3 regions of the Paenibacillus sp. JT31N17 genome follow, and region 2 is predicted to be linked to each of the others. Evidence: riboswitches for the same ligand, from Rfam matches in the RefSeq annotation. Region 2 holds a riboswitch; each other region holds the start of a gene.
What was found. Region 2 has a riboswitch for cyclic di-AMP ahead of AC0YOB_RS30880 (hypothetical protein). Riboswitches for the same ligand answer to the same signal wherever they lie in the genome.

Region 1 (7,248 bases), on a different contig from region 2:
TTTTTTTCTTGTCATGCAGGTAGCGCAGTCCCCATGCGATGGGAATAGGCAGCAGGATGTAGACGATGCCCATGATGATATTGCCCGGCGTTCCCGTGAAGATCAGGGAAATAGCCATCATGATGCTGTCGAATACGGCATGGGCGAATACGACCGTGAGAAAACCGTACCGCAGAAACATGAAGCTGAAGATAAGCCCGATAACGGTCAATTCAAGCAGCCGTGTGGTGGAAGGGAAAATGGGATATGTAACATGGCCAAGCGCCCATATAATAGTGGGAATAAGCGAAGCGACGAACGTATTGTTGAACCATTTTTTGAAAAGGCCGATTCCGAAAAAACGGTACAAAGCCTCCTCCGAAATGGCGGCGCACCAGGCCAGCATGGGGAAGATCCACAAAATGCCCAGGTTGTATGGAGACTGCGTGACATCCGAGGTTGACCATGCGCCGGTAACATTCACCAGCACGATGAAGATGACGGTCTGCAGTCCCAGCAGCAGGAAAGCAATCAGATAACCGAGCCACATGCTGCGCCATACATGATCGCCATAACCCTCCTCTCCCATTCGCGGCCACATCCGTTTGCCCATTGAGTTCCACAGGGCGTCGCCGCCGACAAGGGAGAAATAAACGGCAATGCCCATCACAATCGTGACGACACAGGTAATGCCGACATTAATGGCCGCGTAGGCCATCGCATTAGGGTCCTCGCCGGCACTCGCCAGCAGACCGTCCATGAGATTGAAGTCATTCGCCAAATACATGACGAGGAACAGCAGAGTCAGTACAATACCGCGTGTAAACGAGGAATGCTTGCGGTAAAGCGCGGCATAGACGATTGCAATGACGAACAGGACAAAGGAAAGCAGAATGCTGCCGAGGAGGGACAGGAAAGAAGCAAGCTTCTGCTGGGCCTGGACATAGCTCGAATAACTGGCCGGAACCGTGAAGCCGGGCTTGTATTCGGCAATGATGAGCGTTCCATCGCTTGTTTTCTCTGTTCTCATCGCAAGCATCAGCTGCGATTCTCCGATCGTATAGCCGTTAACCTTGTACGAGATCCTGCCTGTTTCCGGGTCTGCCTTGGTCATGCTTAGTTCATTCGCTTTAAATCCTTGGGAGACGGCATATTTCATAGCAGCGTCGCTTATCTGGGTCGCTTGCGGGATAGTGGTATGGATCTCCTTGTATTGGTTCCAGCCGACAACCTTGGCTTCCTGCATATGCACATAAATAAAAATCTGGCTGCCGTCAGGCATCGCCGCCGTGACCTGGAATGTGTCGGTGGGGAAGCGGCTGTCATATTTCTTGTCGTAGGTCTCGGTCTGCTTTTCCTTGGACAGATAACCGTAAAGCATCGAATCGGATTGGTGAACCGCATGGATGCTCTCCGGCAGCTGCTTGAATTGCTGCAGGGCAAAATCCTCAGCAATCTGCTCGGCTTTGCTTTTGGCGATTACCTTCTTGCTGCCCGAGTCAAAAAAAGACTCCGAGGTTTGCGGTACAACTTGTACGAGCAAATAAATAACAATGCCAATGACGCCTAACCATGCATAGAATTTCCAGTTGGGCCGCAGCTGATAAACATTCATGTTTGCACCTCTAATCTCAATATACAAGCAGTAAACCGCATACATCTACCTTATCATAGTTGTCTCGATAATTTCCATGCGAATGCTCGCAAATACGTTTTGTGGTCGAGTTAAATGGACAATAATGAACAGGATGTGCCGATTTGGGCCCGAGGGTCGTCTTTTTTGCCTGAAAACGGTTCCTTTCCTCCTTAATTGTCGTTTGTTTTTTCCAGAACAATGCAATTATAATGTGTATCAATTGCATATGAAAAGCCGAATTTCGAAATGAAAACGGGGGAACCATACAGCTGTCTTGAACGGGTCGCTTAAGCTTATGCGATTTCATTAAAGGACAGCACGGGGTGAATTTCAACAAGCAGCGTAATTTTGAACTGCTTGTGAATAGGGCAGCTGTTCAAGCCCGAATCCGTCAGCTAACCTCGCAGGCTTCGTGGAACAGGACTCAAACGCATTGGCACTTGGGCTTCCAGTGCTTTTTTTGTGCGCGCAAACAGCCAGGAGGGGTGGGACAAATCCTACGATGCTATCTTTTTTCAATATTTCCAAATGGTCGCCGCCCCGTATATTGGTAACGGGCTTTGCGCTCATTATTTTGCTTGGAGGCTTGCTGCTCTCCATGCCCTTTGCCTCGCGGGATGGCTTACCGACGCCATTTATCGACGCGGTATTTACAGCAACAACGGCAACGTGCGTGACGGGGCTCGTGACTGTGGATACAGGCAGCCACTATTCGGTTCCCGGCCAAATCATTATTATGATGCTGATTCAGCTTGGCGGTCTCGGCTTTATGACCATGGCCACTTTGTTTGCTCTTGTTCTGCGCAAGCGCATATCCCTGAAGGAACGGCTCATTCTGCAGGAGGCGATGAACCAGACCAGCATGGAAGGCATTGTGCGTCTCATACGCAAAGTGATTTTGTACTCGTTGACCATTGAGCTCGTTGGCGCTGTCCTTTTTGCCATCCGCTGGTCGTTTGATATGCCGCTTGGCAAGGCAGTTTATTTTGGCATTTTTCACGCGATTTCATTCTTTAATAATGCGGGCATCGATTTATTCGGCCAGTTCGGGGTTCCGTATGTAAGCCTTACGGAGTATGTTAATGATCCTTTGGTCAATATCGTGACGATGCTGCTGATCATAACAGGCGGGATCGGTTTTATTGTTATCTCGGATCTCGTAGAATATCGCAATAATAAGAAACTTTCGCTTCATTCCAAAGTAGTACTGTCTATGACCGGCTTTTTGATTGTATTCGGAACGGTTGTTGTTTTTATATTCGAGTTCACCAATGCCAGGACACTCGGTTCCCTTCATTGGGGCGGCAAAATATTGGCTTCCTTCTTCCAGTCGGTTACTCCGCGTACAGCTGGCGCCAATACGCTTGACCTTGCCTCACTCAGGCAGGCCACACAGTTCCTGACCATTATCCTGATGTTCATCGGCGCTTCGCCGGGTTCTACAGGAGGCGGAATCAAGACCACAACCTTCACGACTCTAATCGGTGCGGTTATTGCCATGATCCGGGGCAGGGAAGATATTGTGCTGTTTCGCTACCGTCTTGCCCGTGAGCGCATTTTCAAAGCATTGACCATTACCTTGTTATCGCTTTCCCTTGTCATTGTCGTCACCATGGTGCTCTCCACGACTGAGGATCAGGCCTTCTTGAAAATCCTGTTCGAGACTACCTCAGCCTTCGGGACAGTAGGCTTGACGCTTGGCATTACACCGGAGCTCTCCACGGTCGGCAAGATTATTATCTGCTTGACCATGTTTGCCGGCAGGCTGGGTCCTCTGACACTCGCCTATGCGCTTGGGCCGCGTTCGGAGAAAGAATTATATCGTCATCCGGAAGGCAAAATTATTATTGGATAGGGGAAATTATTACACGATGAAGAATCATCAGTTCGTCATTATCGGACTTGGCCGCTTCGGTTCAAGTTTGGCCAGGGAATTAGTGGAGCTTGGATATGAAGTGCTCGGCATTGATAAGGACGAGGAAGCCGTTCAGGATATGAGTCAGCATCTGACGCATACCGTCGTGGCGGAATCAACGGACGAGGAAGTGCTGCGGTCGCTTGGCGTACGCAATTTTGACTGTGGTGTTGTCGCTATCGGCGATGATATTCAAGCGAGCATTCTGACGACTATTTTGCTTAAGGACCTGGGCGTGAAGAAGGTCGTGGCCAAGGCGATGAGCGAGCTGCATGGTCGGGTGCTGGAGAAAATCGGGGTGGACCGCGTAGTCTATCCGGAGCGGGATATGGGCATTCGTGTCGCGCATCAGCTGGTGTCGCCTAATCTGCTTGATTATATTGAATTGTCAAAGGATTATACGATTGCCGAGCTGGCGGTGCCAAAATGTCTTAACGGCGTATCCCTGCAGGATCTTAATCCCAGAGCTAAATTCGGCTGCAGCATTGTTGCAATCAATAAGCCCAGAGGAATCATTATTGCTCCTACTGCAACCGATGTGCTCGCTGAGAAGGATGTCATGGTTGTCATCGGGACCAACCAACAGATTGAACAATTCGAGGAGTCCGTTACCCGTTAGGGGAAATCAGCGACTGCTTCATTATGAAACGGGCGTGAAAGCGGCAAATGGAGACATCAACTACAGAAACAATTCATCACTTGTTTTTACTGCTGCTCACGATTGTGACGGCTGGCATGATCGCAGGAACGCTGGCATCCAGACTGCGGCTACCGGATGTTGCCATGTATATAATCGTGGGAATGGCAATCGGACAGGGTTTCCACTGGATTAATGAGTCAAGCGGCTCGCTGATTAATCAATTGATCCTTGTAGCCGGTTCTTCCATCATTTTGTTCGACGGCGGGAGAAATATCGGTTTGAAGGGTCTGAAGCAGGTGGGCTGGACGGTTGGTCTGCTCAGCGTACCCGGCGTGCTGATCACAGTTGGCATTGTCGGGGCGGCGGTGCATTTGCTGTTTGGCATTGATTGGCTGTATGCGCTGCTTGCCGCATCGGTCATCGCTTCCACAGATCCTGCTTCTATCATACCTGTGTTCCGGCAAGTGACGATTCGCAATCGGCTACGCGAAACGGTTGAGAGTGAATCAGCCTTTAATGATGCGACAGGATCGATTATTACGTTCGCTCTCCTGAGTGCGGCTGTAGGGGATTCAGCGCTTTCTGCCGGCGTCATAACATGGGATTTTATCCGGACGGCATTCGGCGGCATTGCCGTTGGATTGGCTTTGGGGATTATTATAGTCGGTCTGGTTGCCCACATCCGCATTGGTGTGCTGCGCGATTACACAACCATCGCCATGATCGCTACTGCGCTTGGCGCGTATCTGATTGGCGACATGCTGCATGTGAGCGGATTTATGGCTACCTTTGTAGCGGGACTGATCTGGGGGAATTCGAAATCCTTCGGAATGGATATGGCGGGCAAAAAGGAAGAAATCAATCATTTTTCCAATAATATAACCGTTATGATGCGGATGCTGATCTTTATCCTGCTTGGCAGCCAGGTGGATTTCAGGCTGCTGGCCGATTATTGGTGGCAGAGCCTGCTTGCGGTGCTTGTGCTGATGTTCATTGCCCGTCCAGCGACCGTGCTTGCTTCCGCGCTGCCGGACCGCAAGTCCCGGTGGAGCCTGAAGGAAATGACCTTCATGATGTGGGTGCGGGAGACTGGCGTTATACCGGCCGCTTTATCCGGCATGCTGGCGGGAATGGGGGTCAAGCACGCCGATATTATTGCATCGGTAACCTTTATGGCCATTATGCTGACGATTCTGCTACAGGCAAGCACCACTGCCTGGGTGGCCCGAAAGCTCGGAATGGATTCGGAAGCGGAAATTGGCAAATAATAAGGAGAGGGCGCCGAAGCTGCCTTCTCCTTTTGTTTTATTTAACTTATTGACCAGGTCCGCTCCACGATCTATGTTCTCAATTATCGTAGGAGCATCGGGGCAGCATCAGCCGTTTCTTCTCGGATTGTAGAGCTTGGCAATCTCATCAATCCACAAGCGGACGGCAGGACTCAAGCTGTCCGTCTCGGCATGAATCAGGGAGGTGGTGCGCTTGGATTCCTTGAGCTCGCGGATCGTGACACTGATCAGGTCATTGTCGCTCAGCATCTGCTCGCGCAAATATGATTTGGGCAGAAGCGTTCCGGCGCGGCATGTGTGGAGCAGGCGCAATATCGCTTCGAAGGAGTCAATTTCCATTCTGACGTCGGGCAGGAGATGATATTTTTCAAACAGCTCGTCCGTAAGAATACGGTACCAGGTGCCTTTGGAGAACAGGATCATCGGCATGCCGTTCAAATCGCCAATGACGGGCTCGCCCTTGTCCATTACAAAATGATTGCGCGGCAGCACCAGCACCAGGTGATCCTCGAATAGGGGGACGCAGCGCAGCCCCGGATCGTCGATTTGAGAAGCAACAATGCCGAGATCCGCTTTGCGGTCGCGGACAAGCGAAACAATCTCATGCGTTTTGCCGGTGATGGCCTTGATATCCAGCTCCGAGCTTTGCTGCGTCAGCGCCTGAATCAGATCGGGCAGCGTCGTCTGCAGGGTGGTCAGGCTCGCGCCGATCGTCAGGGAGGAGCGGCCCGCAGTCTTGTATTCGGCAAGCATCTTCAGGAACCTGAGATGCTGCTGTCTGGTCTCGATGGCGTAATCATAGGTAAGCCGGCCGATCCGCGTCAGCTCCAATCTTTTGCCGACCCGCTTGAACAGCTCGACTCCCAAGTCCTGCTCAAGCTTGGAAATTTTCCGCGACAGAGCGGGCTGGGATAAATTAAGCGCGGTTGAAGCCTTGTTCATGCTGGATTGCTCTACAATGATGGCAAACACATTCAATTCTTCAAGCATTTCCTCAACCCTTTCCTTACATATGTGTATTTGTTATAAGTTTTAATGAATAATAAGCAATTCCATTATAAGTGTAAAAGGAGTATTATGTGAACTGTGAATAAAATGTGTCATGCTAATTGTTGACGCATAATTGGGCGGGAGTTACAATGGAGAATGGTTTTGGCGAAGATTGGCGAATGTTAGCAACTCACAGTTGCGAAAGGAGAACGCACACGTTATGAAAGGAAATTCGTATTTATCGCGCAAGATTCACTCTTTGCTTGGAGTGATACCGCTCAGCTTGTTCATTGTTGAACATATGCTGACCAATTATGCAGCTTTTGAGGGCGGCCCGCAGGGATTTAAGGACAGTGTCAAGTTTCTGAATGACCTGCCGCTTGTTTTCTTCCTGGAGCTGTTCGGCATCTGGCTGCCGCTGCTGTTCCATGGCGTGTACGGCCTGTACGTTGCGTACCAGTCCAATATTAACACCGGGCGGTTTCAGTATGGACGCAACTGGGCGTTTGCGGCACAACGGATTTCGGGGGTTATCACATTTATCTTCGTTTTCTGGCATCTGTATCAAACGCGCTACCAGGTTATGATCGGCGAAGTCACTCATGAACAGCTGGGCGGTCTGATGCACGATATTACCAACAACGGCTTCTATCTTGTTTTTTACATTATCGGCGTCGTTGCGGCGACATTCCATTTTAGCAACGGAATGTGGGCTTTCCTTGTGAGTTGGGGCATTACGGTCGGACCTCGTGCGCAGCGCATCTCCTCCAGAATATGGATGGGTGTATTCGTTCTCGTA
Region 2 (7,248 bases):
TGGCAATCGTAGCCGCCGTCAAGGGGTTATCCCCCGTACACATGATCGTCCTGATGCCCATTGCCCGAAGCTGGTCGAAGCGTTCCCGCATACCGGGCTTCACGGTATCCTTCAAATAAATCAATCCGAAAATCTCTTTGTCTACCGCTACGGCCAGCGGCGTACCGCCCTCGGAAGAGATCCGGTCCGCCTGCGTACCCAGATCCGCCGGAATAGCGCCTCCCTGGGCCAGCACCCATTTACGGATTGCGTCGACTGCGCCTTTGCGCACGATGCGGCCATCCTTCAGATCGATGCCGCTCATCCGGGTTTCCGCTTTGAATTCCACAAAGCTTCCGCCTTCGCCAAGCGCGGAATCGTACGTTTTGCCATTCTTCTTCATCCATTCCAGTACGGAGCGCCCTTCCGGCGTTTCGTCCTGTACAGAGGTGATCGCCGCCCAGGCAGCCGTCTCGTTCACATTCGCCTTGCCCACCGGGACGATTTCGCTGGCCATCCGGTTTCCGAACGTGATCGTTCCTGTTTTATCCAAAATCATCGTATTGATGTCACCCGCGGCCTCCACTGCTTTACCGGACATCGCCAGTACATTAAACTGCGTGACCCTGTCCATGCCGGCGATGCCGATCGCCGACAGCAGTCCCCCGATTGTCGTCGGTATGAGACAGACAAGCAAAGCGATGAGAACCGGAATTTCCAGATCGACATCCACGTAGGAAGCAATCGGTCCAAGCGTTACGACGACAATCAGAAAAATAAGCGTCAAGCTGATCAGCAGCGTATTCAAGGCAATTTCATTCGGCGTTTTCTGCCGCTTCGCCCCTTCGACGAGCGCGATCATCCGGTCGATGAACGTCTCGCCGGGATCGCTTGTGATCCGGGCCTTGATGCGGTCGCTGACAACCCTTGTTCCACCGGTGACGGAATTGAAGTCGCCGCCGGCCTCCTTGATGACGGGCGCGGATTCGCCTGTAATCGCGGATTCGTCGACAGATGCAAGACCCTCGATGACTTCGCCGTCACCGGGAATCATCTCCCCCTGCGAGACAATGACGATATCCCCTTTGCGAAGCTCGGTGGAAGGAACGACTTTGATGCCGCCGCCTACGACCTTGTTGGCCATAATTTCCTGCTTCGTTTTCTTGAGCGAATCCGCCTGCGCCTTGCCCCGGCCCTCAGCCAAAGCCTCTGCGAAGTTGGCGAACAGCACCGTGAACAGCAGGATGACAAACACGGTCAAATTGAAGCCGATGCGGTCCCTTGAGTCGAAGTATCCCGGGAATATCGTCATCAGCAGCACGATGACGGTGCCGACTTCAACGACAAACATGACAGGATTCTTGATCATGGCTGCGGGATTCAGCTTGATTATGCTGGCTTTTAGCGCCTGGGCGACAAGATCGCCAGAAAACATGCTTTTTTTACGATTTCCATTCATTCTCGGCTCACCCCATTTCCTTTAACGAATTGTCAAATACTCGGCGATCGGGCCCATAACGATGACTGGCAGGAAGGTCAGCGCGCCAATCAGAATGACAGTCCCGATCAATAAGAATGTGAACAGCGCATTGTCCGTACGGAACGTACCGATCGTCTCCGGCACCCATTGCTTGCGGGTCAGCGACCCGGCAACGGCCAGCAGCGCAATCATCGAAATATACCTTCCGAAGAACATGACAAGGCCCGTGGTAATATTCCAGAACGGCGTATTATCGGCGAGTCCCTCAAATCCGGAGCCGTTGTTAGCCGCGGACGAGGTGTATTCATACAGCACCTGCGAGATGCCGTGGAAGCCAGGATTCGTAATGGCCCCTTTTCCCAGATCGGTCAGGAAGGCAATGGCCGTCGGTGCAAGAATGATAAACGGATGCGCCAGAATAGCGATCGCGATCAGCTTCATCTCCCGCGGTTCAATCTTCCTGCCGAGAAACTCGGGCGTTCGCCCGACCATCAGACCGCAGATGAATACGGCAAGAATGGCATACATCAGCATATTGACCAGCCCTACGCCTTTACCGCCGAATACGACGTTAAGCATCATCTCTGCAAGCGGTACAAGACCGCCTATCGGCGTGAGCGTATCGTGCATGTTATTGACCGATCCCGTTGTCGCCGCCGTCGTAACCGCTGTGAACAGGGACGACTGGGCAATCCCGAAGCGTACTTCTTTACCTTCCATGCTGCCCTGCGAAGCATCAATGCCAAGCCCGTTCATGACAGGGTTCCCGCTTTTCTCAGCCGAATAGACGACAGAGAGGAATACAAGGAACAGGATCATCATGGCCGAGAAAATAACCCAGCCCTGCTTGCGGCTTTTTGCGAACCTGCCGTACATGAAAGGCAGCGCCGCAGCCAGCACCCACATCGACAAAATCTCGATGACATTCGTAAGTGGTCTCGGGTTCTCGAACGGATGCGCCGAGTTGACGCCGAAGAACCCGCCTCCGTTGGTGCCCAGATGCTTGATCGATTCCAATGAAGCTACAGGTCCGATTGCGATCTGCTGCGTCGCGCCTTCCAGAGTCGTTACGGACAAGGTGGGATCAAGCGTCTGCGGCACCTGCAGGCCGACCAGCACCAGGGTGACGATAATCGCCAGCGGGAAAAAGACCCGCGTGTGCGCTTTGACGAAGTCCTCGAAGAAGTTGCCTACCGTTTTGCCTTTGCTTGTGATTCCCCTCACGAATGCGACTGCAACCGAGAAGCCGGTCGCCGCCGACGTGAACATCATCATCATGATGACCGCCATTTGCGTGAAATACGACAGGCCGCTTTCACCGCTGTAATGCTGCAGGTTCGTATTGGTCATGAAGCTGATTATCGTATTCAGGATGAGCGTGGGCTCCATATCGCCGATTCCGTTCGGATTTAGCGGCAGCCCGCTTTGCACCCGCAGCAGCACATAGCTGATGGCTACGAATATGAAGTTGATGGTAACGAAGCTGATGGCGTACTTCTTCCAGCTCATCCCTGCCCTGTTCTTCAGCCCCATGATCATATAAATCACTTTCTCCACCGGACCGAACACCTTGTCTGTGCGGTTAGGTTCATTCGAGAATACATGATACAAATAATTCCCGAGCGGTTTGGCGATCAGCATCAGAACGCCGATCACAATAATAATTTGCAATATGTCCATAGCCGTTCCTCCTTGGGGCTTAATCGACTCTCAAGCTCATTTAAAATTTCTCCGGATGAAGCAGGGCATACACCAGGTAGATCAGCAGCGCGCCTGTAAAAATCAAAACCAGCGTCATAAGCGTTCTCCCTCCGTCTCATCGATCGATTTGTCGCACCAGACCAAGAATCCGGCGATAACAAGGAAAGAGGCGATCAAAGTCAAAATCATCCATACATCCAACATAACAGCACTCCCTTTATGGTTGATCATTCAGGCGGCTGAGCAAGAACCCGACATCTCCGGATTGCGTGCGCACAATATAGGCAGCGCCGAGCTTTTTATAAATAACCTCGGGATGCCATACCGTCGTAATAACGGTAATCTCCTGGCAGGACCAGTTGGCCATGAGCTGCAGATACTGACAGCTGAGCGGCAGGCTCGACTCAAAAATATAAACGCGTCCGATCGAAAATAGGGGAGCCGCTCCCGCTTTGCTGCGGGTCGTGTTCACACGTATAATTTCATTAACGCCCATTTCCCGCAGCAGCTTTTCTTCCCTCCTATTATTCGTGAGGGCAACCACAGGCTGCTGTTTGTAGAGCAGCAGCCGTACGAATTTTCTCCCTGCCTCAGTCGATGCAGCCACCAATATGGGCCGTTGTTCCATACGTTTCTCCTCCAAATTCAAGGGAAGAAGGCAACAAAAAAGAAGCCTTAGGAAAAGAGTAACCTTTACCTGCGGCTTCTTTGACCATGACAAACGTCCTGATCGCTCGCGATAAGTGTTGCCTCTCCCGGTACGCTTACGAGGTTAGCTGTCGGATTCGGGCATGAGAGTAGCCCTACGCCCGGCATTTTGGAATGCCGGATGATTCACCCCGTGACCGTCGCTTTCGTCCCGATGGACAAGGACGGTCGTTGGTTCCCCCGTTACTGCAGCTGCTGCGCAATATTCAGCGAATGAAACAAATTCAAGATTTATACAAAAATCTATACAACAAAAAACCGCAGAGGCACGTGACGCTCTGCGGTCGAATTTAATCGATCACTTCGTTCACCATTCCTCTCTCCACCTGCGCTTACGAGGTTAGCTGTCGGATTCGGGCGGTGAGAGTCGCCCTACATTGCATGAGTTTCATGACACTCCTGCAACGATTCACCCCTGCGCTGTACGATCCGACTCTCACATCGGATACCAACAACGCTTCTATGGTTCCCCCGCTTTCCACCCGAAGGCGGAAACTCAGCGATCAAAAAAATGGATATATGCTGTTGAGCACGATATGAATCATACTCCCAGCCGTACGGCGTGTAAAGCATGTCCAGAACAGCTATGGGCACAAATAACGCCGCTGGACATATTTTCAAGCGCTTTCAGAGGATCAATGCTTCTTTATGCTCTGTATATCGCGGTATTTCGCTGTTTTTCTTTATCTCCGCTTAAAATGAAACCAGGCCCTTCGGGAGCATATATGAAGAATGGAGCAGCGTATTAGCAACATGAAGAGGGAACGAGTAATTGCGCAAAATGACTGGTTTTAGCCGCTTATTTTCACTTTAAATGAAAAATATGGCGTTATGAAGTGTTTATCAGGCTGCGGATCGTTTTACAGAAGAAAAGGAACGGAATATGATAAATGGCAAGCCTGATTACGGCTATCATTTATTCGCTGAGTGCTTCCAAAGGAAGCAGCGGGGGAACCATGTGAGCGTCTGGGACTTCTGGCGTTCAAGGGGTGAATCCGGATGCCTAACGGCTCTGGCAGGGCGGCTCTCTCGTCCGAATCCGACAGCTAACCTCGTAAGCGAAAAAAGGGAGAGAATTTAAAGATGTCTGTTCAAACCGTTGACCCACTGCCCAAAGCTGACCCGCTGCCTGAACCGGAACTCCGCCTGCAGATTGTTCAAGTCAAAAGGATGGAGCTGTTTATTGTGGCCCTCAATGAAAACAAAATGACCCGTTATCAGGTCATCCTGTTTCTGACCACAAACGCCGGACAAGCATGGAGCGATATGGTGCTGGAAAATTGGCAAAAGCCCGCGGACTGGATTACATGGTCCAACCGTTTCCGGGACATTCTGGATTCCAGGGAGCCTCATAATCTCGGTTGGTTACTGCAGCATTATCATGAAGATACCATTCAAAGTGTACTGGTCTCCTCAGCTCTGGAGCAGTTGAAAAGCAATCCCGGTCATAATCAGTCAGCGATAAAAACCGTATTGTTTGACCGTGCATCTTCTTATATTAGTTTGTTCTAGCATTCAAACCTCTTTTTATATTGTAGGGAAGCCCGGAGAGTTTCTGTGCTCTTCGGGCTTATTTTGTATGCTCTAAAGTCAGATCCGGAGGTGTGGATCGTGCTGCTTGTCGATCAAGCCATCCAGAATAACGTGTACAAAAACACATAATTATGGCGTACAGCAGCATAATAAATCGTATTAATAACTCCCGTGCGGATAAAATCAAAAAAAAGCATCGTCCGCCCTAACAAGCAGCAGCGATACTTTAATTGAATTAGAACAATATAATCCCGGCGGCTCCGGCAGCCATGATGACCATAATGGGATGGAGTTTGTATTTCAGCAGGAGGTATAAGCATCCGGCGCAGATCAGGAGCGTGCAGACCGTTACCCAGGTGAAGCCCGTCTCGCCGTCCGGAAACCCGAAATGGATGGCGGCGAATACTATCAATCCCGTAATGACGGGCCGTAATCCGTAAAATGAGGATTTTACCCATTGATTATGCTGCAGCCGGAAGAAAAAAGCCGCCATCAGCACAACCACGGTGAGAGACGGAAGCACCATCCCCAAAGTGGAGGCGGCGGCTCCCAGAATGCCTGCTGATTTGTAGCCGATCAAGGTGGCCGCGTTGGTAGCAATCGGACCAGGCGCCATGCCCGCCAGCGACACAGCCTGCTGAAAATCGCCGCCCGTCATCCACTGATGAGCCGATACCTCGAACTGAATCATGGGGATCACCGCGTAACCGCCGCCGAAGGAAACCAGACCTATTTTCAAAAATGTGATAAACAGCCCCCAAATCATTCCTTCATCCCTCCCTTCTAAACCATGCCGCTCTTAGATGTAATATTCAAGGTAAACCGGCTCCGGCTTCTGAGCTTCCGAGGACGTTTTCTCCGTATTCGTCTTAAGCCCCATCAATCTCTTCACCTGTATAAGCACAATCCCTCCCAGCAGTCCGCAAACAATGATATACAAGGGATTGATATTCGCAAACAGAAACATAAGTGCGGCAATCGATACGAATGCCGTCGCAGCGTCAAAAACGGATGTTTTGAGCATTCTGTAGGCGGCCATGAGGATGAGCGCGACGACGGCGCCATGTATCCCCTTCAAAGCCGCCTCGACCTTCGGATTATCGTTAAAATATAAATAGAACAGGCTGAGTACAATAACGATCAAAAAAGTAGGGAACGTCACGCCCATAACGGCCGCAACCGCTCCCGGGAAGCCGGCCTTCCGAAAGCCCACGAAAGCCGCCGCGTTGACGCCGACCCCGCCCGGAGCAGAACCGGCAAGGGATATCATATCGGTCATGTCCGCCTTGCCGATCCACTTCTTCCTTCCGACAATCTCACGCTCAATGACCGGCATCATGGCATAACCGCCACCGAAAGTCGATGGTCCAATCCGAAAAAATACCCAAAACAGCTGTAGGAGGATTCCCAGTCGTTCTTTCCAAGCCTGCGCCATTGTTTTACCCTCTTTCAATCACTTTTCTCTATTTTATCACATTTATTTCATTTTGGATTTATCTAATCGGTAAATGGGTTATAAATTCATTTTATAGCTAATTAAAGGTTTATTTAATAGGTATTTCTTAGCTTCAATTTGTCCAATTCCGATTATTCACCTTCATTTAATTCAATATGGGTTAAAGTTAGGCGGGCGAATTGGGCTGCGATAGCGGAAGGCATTCTATTCGGGTATAATCAGAATTATATATTTACGATTATAATACTTGTGTAAGTAGGGATTAACGATGAAGAACAAACCCGAGAGAGCTGTTCCTTCGCATAAAAAGCTTATTTACACCGAGGTGGCCGAGCAGGGGACCGTTTCCAAGGCGGATTTATTAACGTCGAGCAAGCTTACAAGCAGCACG
Region 3 (7,248 bases), on a different contig from region 2:
GGATCAATTCGCTGGTCACCAGCGAGAATGACAGCCTTCTGCCAAGGCTTCATTATGTGCAGCCCGATGACGGCAATGCGAATGATCAAACGTTGGCCAAGCTCCGCCTGCCCGAGCCGGTAGCGCCCGGAAGAAGCGTCACCCTCAAAATGGCCTTCGAGGTCAAGCTTCCGGAAGTCTTTGCACGAATGGGCTACATGGGGGATTTCGTTATGGCCGGCCAATGGTTTCCGAAGCTTGCCGCGTATGAGACGGTAGGCACCAGGGGGAGAACGACCGAAGGCTGGGATGCCCATCAGTACCATGGCAATTCTGAATTTTACAGCGACTTCGGCATTTACAGCGTAAAAATCAATGTGCCCGCCTCCTACAAGGTTGCCGCAACCGGATTCCAGACGAAGCCTGCCGCAGCTGACAACAAACGGAAAATCTTCTCCTTCTATGCGGACGATGTTCATGATTTCGGCTGGAGCGCCTCTCCCGACTTTGTCTATGCGGAAGAACCGTTCTCGACCGACAATGTCCCCGGTGTCCGCATCAAGCTGTACCTCGACCCGCTGCATGCCAAGTTCAAGGACCGCTACATGCATGCCGCCAAATCAGCGTTGGCCAAGTATTCCCAGTGGTACGGGGCTTATCCCTATTCCACACTCTCGATCGTCGTCCCCCCCAAAGGCGGCAACGGGGCGGGAGGAATGGAATATCCGACCTTGATCACTTCGTTCGCCGCCGAGACGGACAATCCCGGCTACGATCTGGAGCGCACCGTCGTTCACGAGATCGGCCATCAATATTGGTACGGCATGGTCGCATCCAATGAGTTCGAAGAAGCCTGGCTGGATGAAGGCTTCACCTCCTACTCCGAGGACAAGGTGATGGAGAGCGAATACGGCGTAGCTCCCAATCTTCCTGTGGAAGCCAGCTACATGACCGATCCCGCACCGCTCAAGCAGCTTTCCTGGTCCTACCACAGCCATAATCATTATGCGGAAAATGTGTACATGCGGGCCAAGCTCGTCCTGTTCGGCATCGAGAAACAGGTCGGTCCGAAGATCATGAGCAAGATCATGCGGACGTACTTCCAGAAATACAAGTTCAAGCATCCGTCCACGGCGGATTTCCAGCATGTTGTGGAGCAGGTCACCAAGACCAAGTGGAACGATTATTTCAGCCAGTTTGTCTACGGCAATCAGATGTCCGACTATTCGGTTGAATCGATTGCGGTCAAGCCTGTGAAGGAAAACGGCACTGTGAAGTATGAGTCAACCGTGCTGATCCGCAAGAATGGCGGCAGCTACGGACCTGTCCCGATTGTTTTCCAGTTTGCCGACGGGACGACCCTGCCGAAGGTTTGGGATGCGGCGCAGATGCACATTCAATATAAGCTGGTGCATTCCTCTCCTTTGCTTTGGGCAGCGATTGATCCACAGAATGAGAACGTGCTCGACAACAAGCATATTAACAATTTCATGAAAGCCGAGCTTCCGGAGAAGGTACAAACGCGCTGGAGCATTGGCGTCGCCAAGCTGCTGGAGGGGATCTTCACTTCCCTTGCCTGGTAGCCTGGCGGCCTGGAGCCGGCAGGTACCCGCCAAACAAATGGAGAAAAAAGGAGGTGAAGGCTTGCATGAACCATCATGTGAAGCAAGGCTGGCATCTGACGATGAAGCATTTTTACATCATTATTATGCTGTTCCTGTACGAGCTGCTGTGGGGCTTCTTCCTCTACCGTTCGGTTGAAGGAATTATGGTCCCGCTGCTGAAGCGTTACCCGGACAGCGCACCCTCGGACGGAGCTGTGGCGCTTTTCCTGACGGAGGCGCAGTTCCAGCTGCTCAAGACCGATCTCATTCGTCCCTATATCTGGCTCTTCGCAAGTCTGCTGCTCGGGCGCATGCTCCTGACCCCGTTCCTGAACGCCGGGCTGTTCCATTCCCTGCATCATGCCCAGGATGAGAACGGCACAAGATTTATCAAAGGAATCCGAACGGCGTGGAAGCCGATTGCACTGCTTTACGGCATCGAAACGGCCTTGACGCTGGCTCCGGGCGTTTGGCTGCTGCCCAAAGCGCTTGATGCCCTGCTCAGCAGCGGCAGTCTGGCGGACATCGCCAACAAGGTCGGGCCCTGGGCCGGCGGTTGGCTGGTGTGGGCGGCTCTGCTCCACCTGCTCTTCCTCGCCATGCAGTTCGGCGTTGTGTCCGGAAACGGCGCGCTTCGCTCATTCTGGGGCGGGGTGCGGCATCTTATTCCGCTGGCCGGCATCTCGCTGCTAATGTGGGCCATTGGAATGGCGCTCAGTCTGACCATGGCCTCGGCCTCTATGCTCTGGGCCGGATTGATTGCACTCATTTTGCATCAAAGCTATCATCTGGTTCGTACGGTTATGAAAGTGTGGACAGTAGCCTCGCAATATGAAGTATGGCATTCCAAGCAGACCTGACCACCGCTCTTACTAGCGAAACAGGCAGCAGGCAGAAGTCGGTTCAGTTGCCGGTGAGAACTTAAAAATATTAAAGAGGGATCAGCCGTTTTGATGCGGTTGGTCCCTCTTTGTTTTGAAAATATGACATCTGAAAGGCGAATTAGAGAAACAGGCGCAGTCAGATATTGTCGATAATGCGGGTGAAATTGGAAGCATTCATCTGCCGGTATGGACTTAAGTCTCAAGTTTAGACCACAAAAAAAAGGCTCCTGCAAATGCCGGAAGGCCCTTTCGCATTTTTTGCAATAAGATAACGAGACGAGTTGTCAAAAAGTTTCACTCTAATAATTCTAATTTGTGAACAAATTGTGAATTTGGAAGGAGATTCGCTAAAAAAACAGAATTAGTATGCCAGCATGAAAAAATTGCCGAATTCTCTTGGATGAGAAGCGGGGGAACCATCTTGGGTGAATTGATCCCGACATTTGCTGCAACGAATGTCAGAGGGTATCATAGGGAGCCTTCAACCGAACCCCACAGCTAACCTCGCAGGCAACCGGAAGGGGTCACATTTTTTGAAAAAAGTTTCTGCACTACTCATCGGTCTAGCATTGGTACTCTTGTTCCAAGTTGGGAGCGCACTAGCAGACTCCAAAATGGACGGCGTTATCAGTGATGTGATCGGCACTCCTTACCGCACGGCAGGGACGACTACCAAAGGATTTGACTGCTCCGGATTTACGATGTACGTGTTTGACAAACTCGGCGTCTCGATCTCGCATTCATCCTCCGCCCAGTCCAAGCTGGGCAAGAAAGTAGTCAAGGACGACTTGATTGCTGGTGATCTCGTATTCTTTAATACGAATGGTCGCGGCATTTCGCACGTCGGCATTTATGTTGGAGACGGCAAGTTTGCTCATTCCTCCTCCAGCAAGGGCGTTACCATTAGCAGCCTCAGTGACTCTTACTACGTTAAACGCTATGTTACTGCCCGCCGCGTAATGAGCCCTGAGACATTCGAGAAATACGCTGACGAACCTTCTGATGAATTGGTTGACAGCGAAGACGCTGGTTGATCAGTGTCAATGAGCGTTCGCTAACGAATGCTGATGCATAGCCGCAGCAGCTTGTCCGATTGGACAAGCTGCTGCGGCTTTTGCTTTTTCATTTGGGTGTATGAAATAAGAAGCGGCACTTATATATACCCCGTATGTTCCGGTATTCAAACAGTCCCGTGCATGCTGGATGCCGTCAAAATGGACCCGATAGACCCGGGCGTTGTGCGAAGGGTGCCGGCGAATCTCGCAATCGGAGGGAAAATGGGTATAATATAACCACAATCCCAACCTTGATGTATGAATGAAAGGAGCTGTTAGGTGATGGCAGAGCTTTCCCCTGCGCTGCAGGTGTTTCATCCGACTCTTGCGGGGTGGTTCCGGCAGGCCTTCGGCGAGCCGACCGATATTCAGCTGGACGCCTGGGCTTCAATTATGGACAATCATCATACGCTCATCGCAGCACCCACCGGCTCCGGTAAAACACTTGCGGCGCTGCTGCCCTGCCTGAACGGGATCGCAGTGGGCAAAATCGCCGCCACGGCCCCGGGCAGCAGCTGGAAGCCAGGTGTGCGCACACTTTATATTACGCCCTTGAAGGCGCTTAATAATGATATTCAGTACCATATCATCGGCTTTATGGAGGCCATTGAACGTTTCCATGAAGAGCATCAAAGAGCGGAGACCCTCGCTTGGCCGGGAGTACGCTCAGCCGTGCGGACCGGGGATACGTCCTCAAGCGAGCGCGCCAGAATGGTGCGCAATCCGCCGGATGTGCTGGTTACCACCCCTGAATCGTTCTACCTCCTGCTTACCTCCGAGAAAGGACGCGGCATGCTGCAGACGGTGGAAACGGTCATTGTCGATGAAATCCACGGGCTGGCTGGAGACAAGCGGGGAGCTCATTTATCCCTGTCGCTGGAGCGGCTGAGTGCGTTATGCCCGAAGCCGGTGCAGCGCATCGGAGTCTCGGCGACACAAAAGCCGCTTGAACGCGTTGCCCGCTTCCTCGGAGGCTGGGAGCAGCGGGCCGATGCGGCGGCCGGTCATCCAGCCGCGGACGCTCCCGGGGCGGCCGGCGAACGGGAGGAAGCCGTCAGCCCGCAGGAAGCGGATACAAGCTCCGGGCGCAAGGCGGGCGGGCGTTCTCTATACCCTGCAATACCGGATTCCGTGCACAATAGCGGCTCCCTGCCGCCCGCTGCCGGAGCAGGTGCAGAGACCGGGCAGTGCCCGCACCCGCTTGGCTACAGTCAGCGGCCTGTTACGATCGTCCTGAGCCGAATATCAAAGTCCATTGAGGTTCGGGTTACGATGCCCGACCTCAGCAAGCCGGCCAAGACCCGCGAAGCCGTCTGGCTGCCGATCGTTGACCGGGTGTTCCAGTTAATGAACGACGCCCGGTCTGTGCTGATCTTCGTCAACAGCCGCCGGCTGTGCGAGCGGCTTGTGCTCCGGCTCAATGAGCACGCCGGCTACGAGATGGCGCGCGCCCATCACGGCAGCCTCGCTCGCGAGCGCAGGCTAACGATCGAGGGCATGCTCAAGGCAGGCGAGCTTCGCTGCCTCGTGGCCACCTCGTCACTGGAGCTCGGCATCGATGTCGGACATGTCGAGCTGGTCATTCAGATCGATTCCCCGAAGCAGGCCGCGGCCGGCATTCAGCGGATCGGGCGCGCCGGGCATGCCGTGGGCGATGTGAGCCGCGGCTTCATCCTGGCCCGCGGCCGCAGCGAGCTGCCGGAATCCGCCGTGCTCTGCCGCGATATCACGCGCCGTGATATCGAGGAGATCGTACTGCCGCAGGAACCGCTTGATGTGCTCTCCCAGCAGATTACAGCGATGGTCGCGGCGGAGGATCTGGAGGTTGGCCGCCTCCACGCGCTTATTTCGCGGAGCGAATGCTACCGCGAGTTTCCTATGGGGCGTCTGGAGGCTTCGCTGAAGGTGCTGACCGGCTTTTATCCCTTCGCCAAGCCGCTTGTGGATTGGGACCGCAGCCGCGACCTGCTCAGCAAGCGGGCGAATACCGCCATGGCCGCAATCACCGGAGCAGGAACGATTCCGCAAAGCTCCGCTTATCCGGTTCACCACGCGGACAGCCGCGTCCATCTGGGCGAGCTGGACGAGGAATATATCCACGAGAGCCGTGTTGGAGATGTGTTTCAGCTCGGCACGTCCTCATGGATGATCAGCTCCATCCAGAACGACCGGGTTTATGTAAGGGAAGCGCCGAACCGCTTCAGTGAAATTCCCTTCTGGCGTGCGGAATCCGGGGGACGGAGCTATGAGCTCGGCGTAAAGCTGGGACAATTCATGGGCGAGCTGGAGGCCCGCATGCATTGGGGCGAAGAGGACACCGGCGTGCAGCCCGCTTCTTTGCCGGGGAATTCAGGCGGGGGCGGGACGGATCAGCCCCCGCCGGATGAATCGGAAATCGCGGCCATCCACTGGCTGGATACGGAGTACGGACTCGATGCAAATGCTGCGGCAGAGCTCATCGGATTTGCCAAATCCCAGCACCGGGCGCTGGCTCTGCCGACTGACCGCAGGATCGTCATTGAGCATTACCGCGATCTGATGAACCAGACGCGGGTTATTATCCACAATCCGTTCGGCCGCCGGATCAACCGGACCTGGCTGCTTGCCATTGAACATCAATTCAAGCGGCTGCTTCCTTACAAGATGTACGGCAATGCAAAAGACAACGGAATCGAGCTGGTGCTGCCGGAATGGGATGCCTCCTGGCTGAAGACATTGTGGCATATCACGCCGGAGAGTATCGAGCCGCTCATGACCGAAGCGATCGCCGGATCGCCGCTGCTGGCCATCGCCTTCCGGCGTATAGCCGAGACGTCCCTGCTGCTCTCGCGCAGCTTTACCCGGACGCCCATGTGGCAGAAGCGCCTTCGCAGCGAAGAGCTGCTGAAGCAATCCCTGCCGTATGCGGAGCATTTTCCTTATTTGCAGGAAGCGATGCGGGAATGCCTTCATCTGTATCTGGATATCAACGGCCTGAAGCGGCTGCTCACAGACATCTCGACGGGATACATGGATATCGTGGTGCAGGAAACGAATACCCCGTCGCCTTTTGCCGCACAGTTTCTGTGGGAATACGTGAATGCGCAAATCTATGAAGGCGACGGCTTAAGCGAAGCTACGCAGCTGCAGCTGATGAGCGTCAGCAGGACGCTTGCAGGTGAGCTGTTCGGCGAGGAGGCCGTGCGCCGGGCCATCGATCCGCTGATTGCCGGCGATGAGGCCAAGCGGCTGGAAAGCGGAGATCTCATCCCCTCTTCCTCAAGCGAGCTGTATACGCTGCTCAAATGGCGGGGGGATCTTTCTTTCGGGGAAATCGCAGCAATTGCGGGCGACGCCGGGGATTGTTCGGATTGGCTTAACGTTCTGCAGCAATCGGGCAGCGTGATGACCATGACGTTCGGCGGGGAAGTCCGTTATATCTGTACGGACGAGAATGATATGTACGAGAGCTTTCCCGGGACGGACGGCTCGATTGCCTTCGTTGCCGGGCGGTTCGCCCAGCACCGGCTCTCCTTCACCGAGGAGGAGCTCCGCGGGCGGTATCCGGCCCTCACTGCAGCGGACGCCGAGCATGTTGTTCTGGCGCTGATCCGGCTGGATCTTATCGAGCAGGCCCCCTTCGCCGCTGACAGGGACGAGCGGATCTGGACGAGCCGGAGCGTGGCTAAACGGCTGATCCGGCTGACCATGGAGCAGGCTCGCAAGCAGGCGGAGCCCGTCGATCCG

Region 1: linked by a shared signal. The riboswitch ahead of AC0YOB_RS30245 (TrkH family potassium uptake protein) and the one ahead of AC0YOB_RS30880 (hypothetical protein) in region 2 are both predicted to bind cyclic di-AMP.
Region 3: linked by a shared signal. The riboswitch ahead of AC0YOB_RS33000 (C40 family peptidase) and the one ahead of AC0YOB_RS30880 (hypothetical protein) in region 2 are both predicted to bind cyclic di-AMP.

The regions. Positions count from the first base shown of each region.
Region 1 covers NZ_JBWDNP010000014.1:121,406-128,653, reverse strand. Annotated here, with positions in the region: gene AC0YOB_RS30250 (CPBP family intramembrane glutamic endopeptidase) at 1-1,594, opposite strand, end outside; cyclic di-AMP (ydaO/yuaA leader) riboswitch at 1,838-2,040, shown strand; gene AC0YOB_RS30245 (TrkH family potassium uptake protein) at 2,118-3,470, shown strand; gene AC0YOB_RS30240 (potassium channel family protein) at 3,487-4,149, shown strand; gene AC0YOB_RS30235 (cation:proton antiporter) at 4,197-5,438, shown strand; gene AC0YOB_RS30230 (LysR family transcriptional regulator) at 5,547-6,449, opposite strand; gene AC0YOB_RS30225 (succinate dehydrogenase cytochrome b558 subunit) at 6,670-7,248, shown strand, end outside.
Region 2 covers NZ_JBWDNP010000015.1:63,654-70,901, reverse strand. Annotated here, with positions in the region: gene kdpB (potassium-transporting ATPase subunit KdpB) at 1-1,438, opposite strand, end outside; gene kdpA (potassium-transporting ATPase subunit KdpA) at 1,460-3,139, opposite strand; gene kdpF (K(+)-transporting ATPase subunit F) at 3,180-3,257, opposite strand; gene AC0YOB_RS30880 (hypothetical protein) at 3,378-3,788, opposite strand; cyclic di-AMP (ydaO/yuaA leader) riboswitch at 3,906-4,090, opposite strand; cyclic di-AMP (ydaO/yuaA leader) riboswitch at 4,183-4,380, opposite strand; cyclic di-AMP (ydaO/yuaA leader) riboswitch at 4,780-4,944, shown strand; gene AC0YOB_RS30875 (hypothetical protein) at 4,952-5,380, shown strand; gene AC0YOB_RS30870 (chromate transporter) at 5,637-6,167, opposite strand; gene AC0YOB_RS30865 (chromate transporter) at 6,201-6,836, opposite strand; gene AC0YOB_RS30860 (ROK family protein) at 7,126-7,248, shown strand, end outside.
Region 3 covers NZ_JBWDNP010000018.1:53,384-60,631, forward strand. Annotated here, with positions in the region: gene AC0YOB_RS32990 (M1 family metallopeptidase) at 1-1,562, shown strand, start outside; gene AC0YOB_RS32995 (hypothetical protein) at 1,628-2,443, shown strand; cyclic di-AMP (ydaO/yuaA leader) riboswitch at 2,842-2,995, shown strand; gene AC0YOB_RS33000 (C40 family peptidase) at 3,001-3,501, shown strand; gene AC0YOB_RS33005 (DEAD/DEAH box helicase) at 3,805-7,248, shown strand, end outside.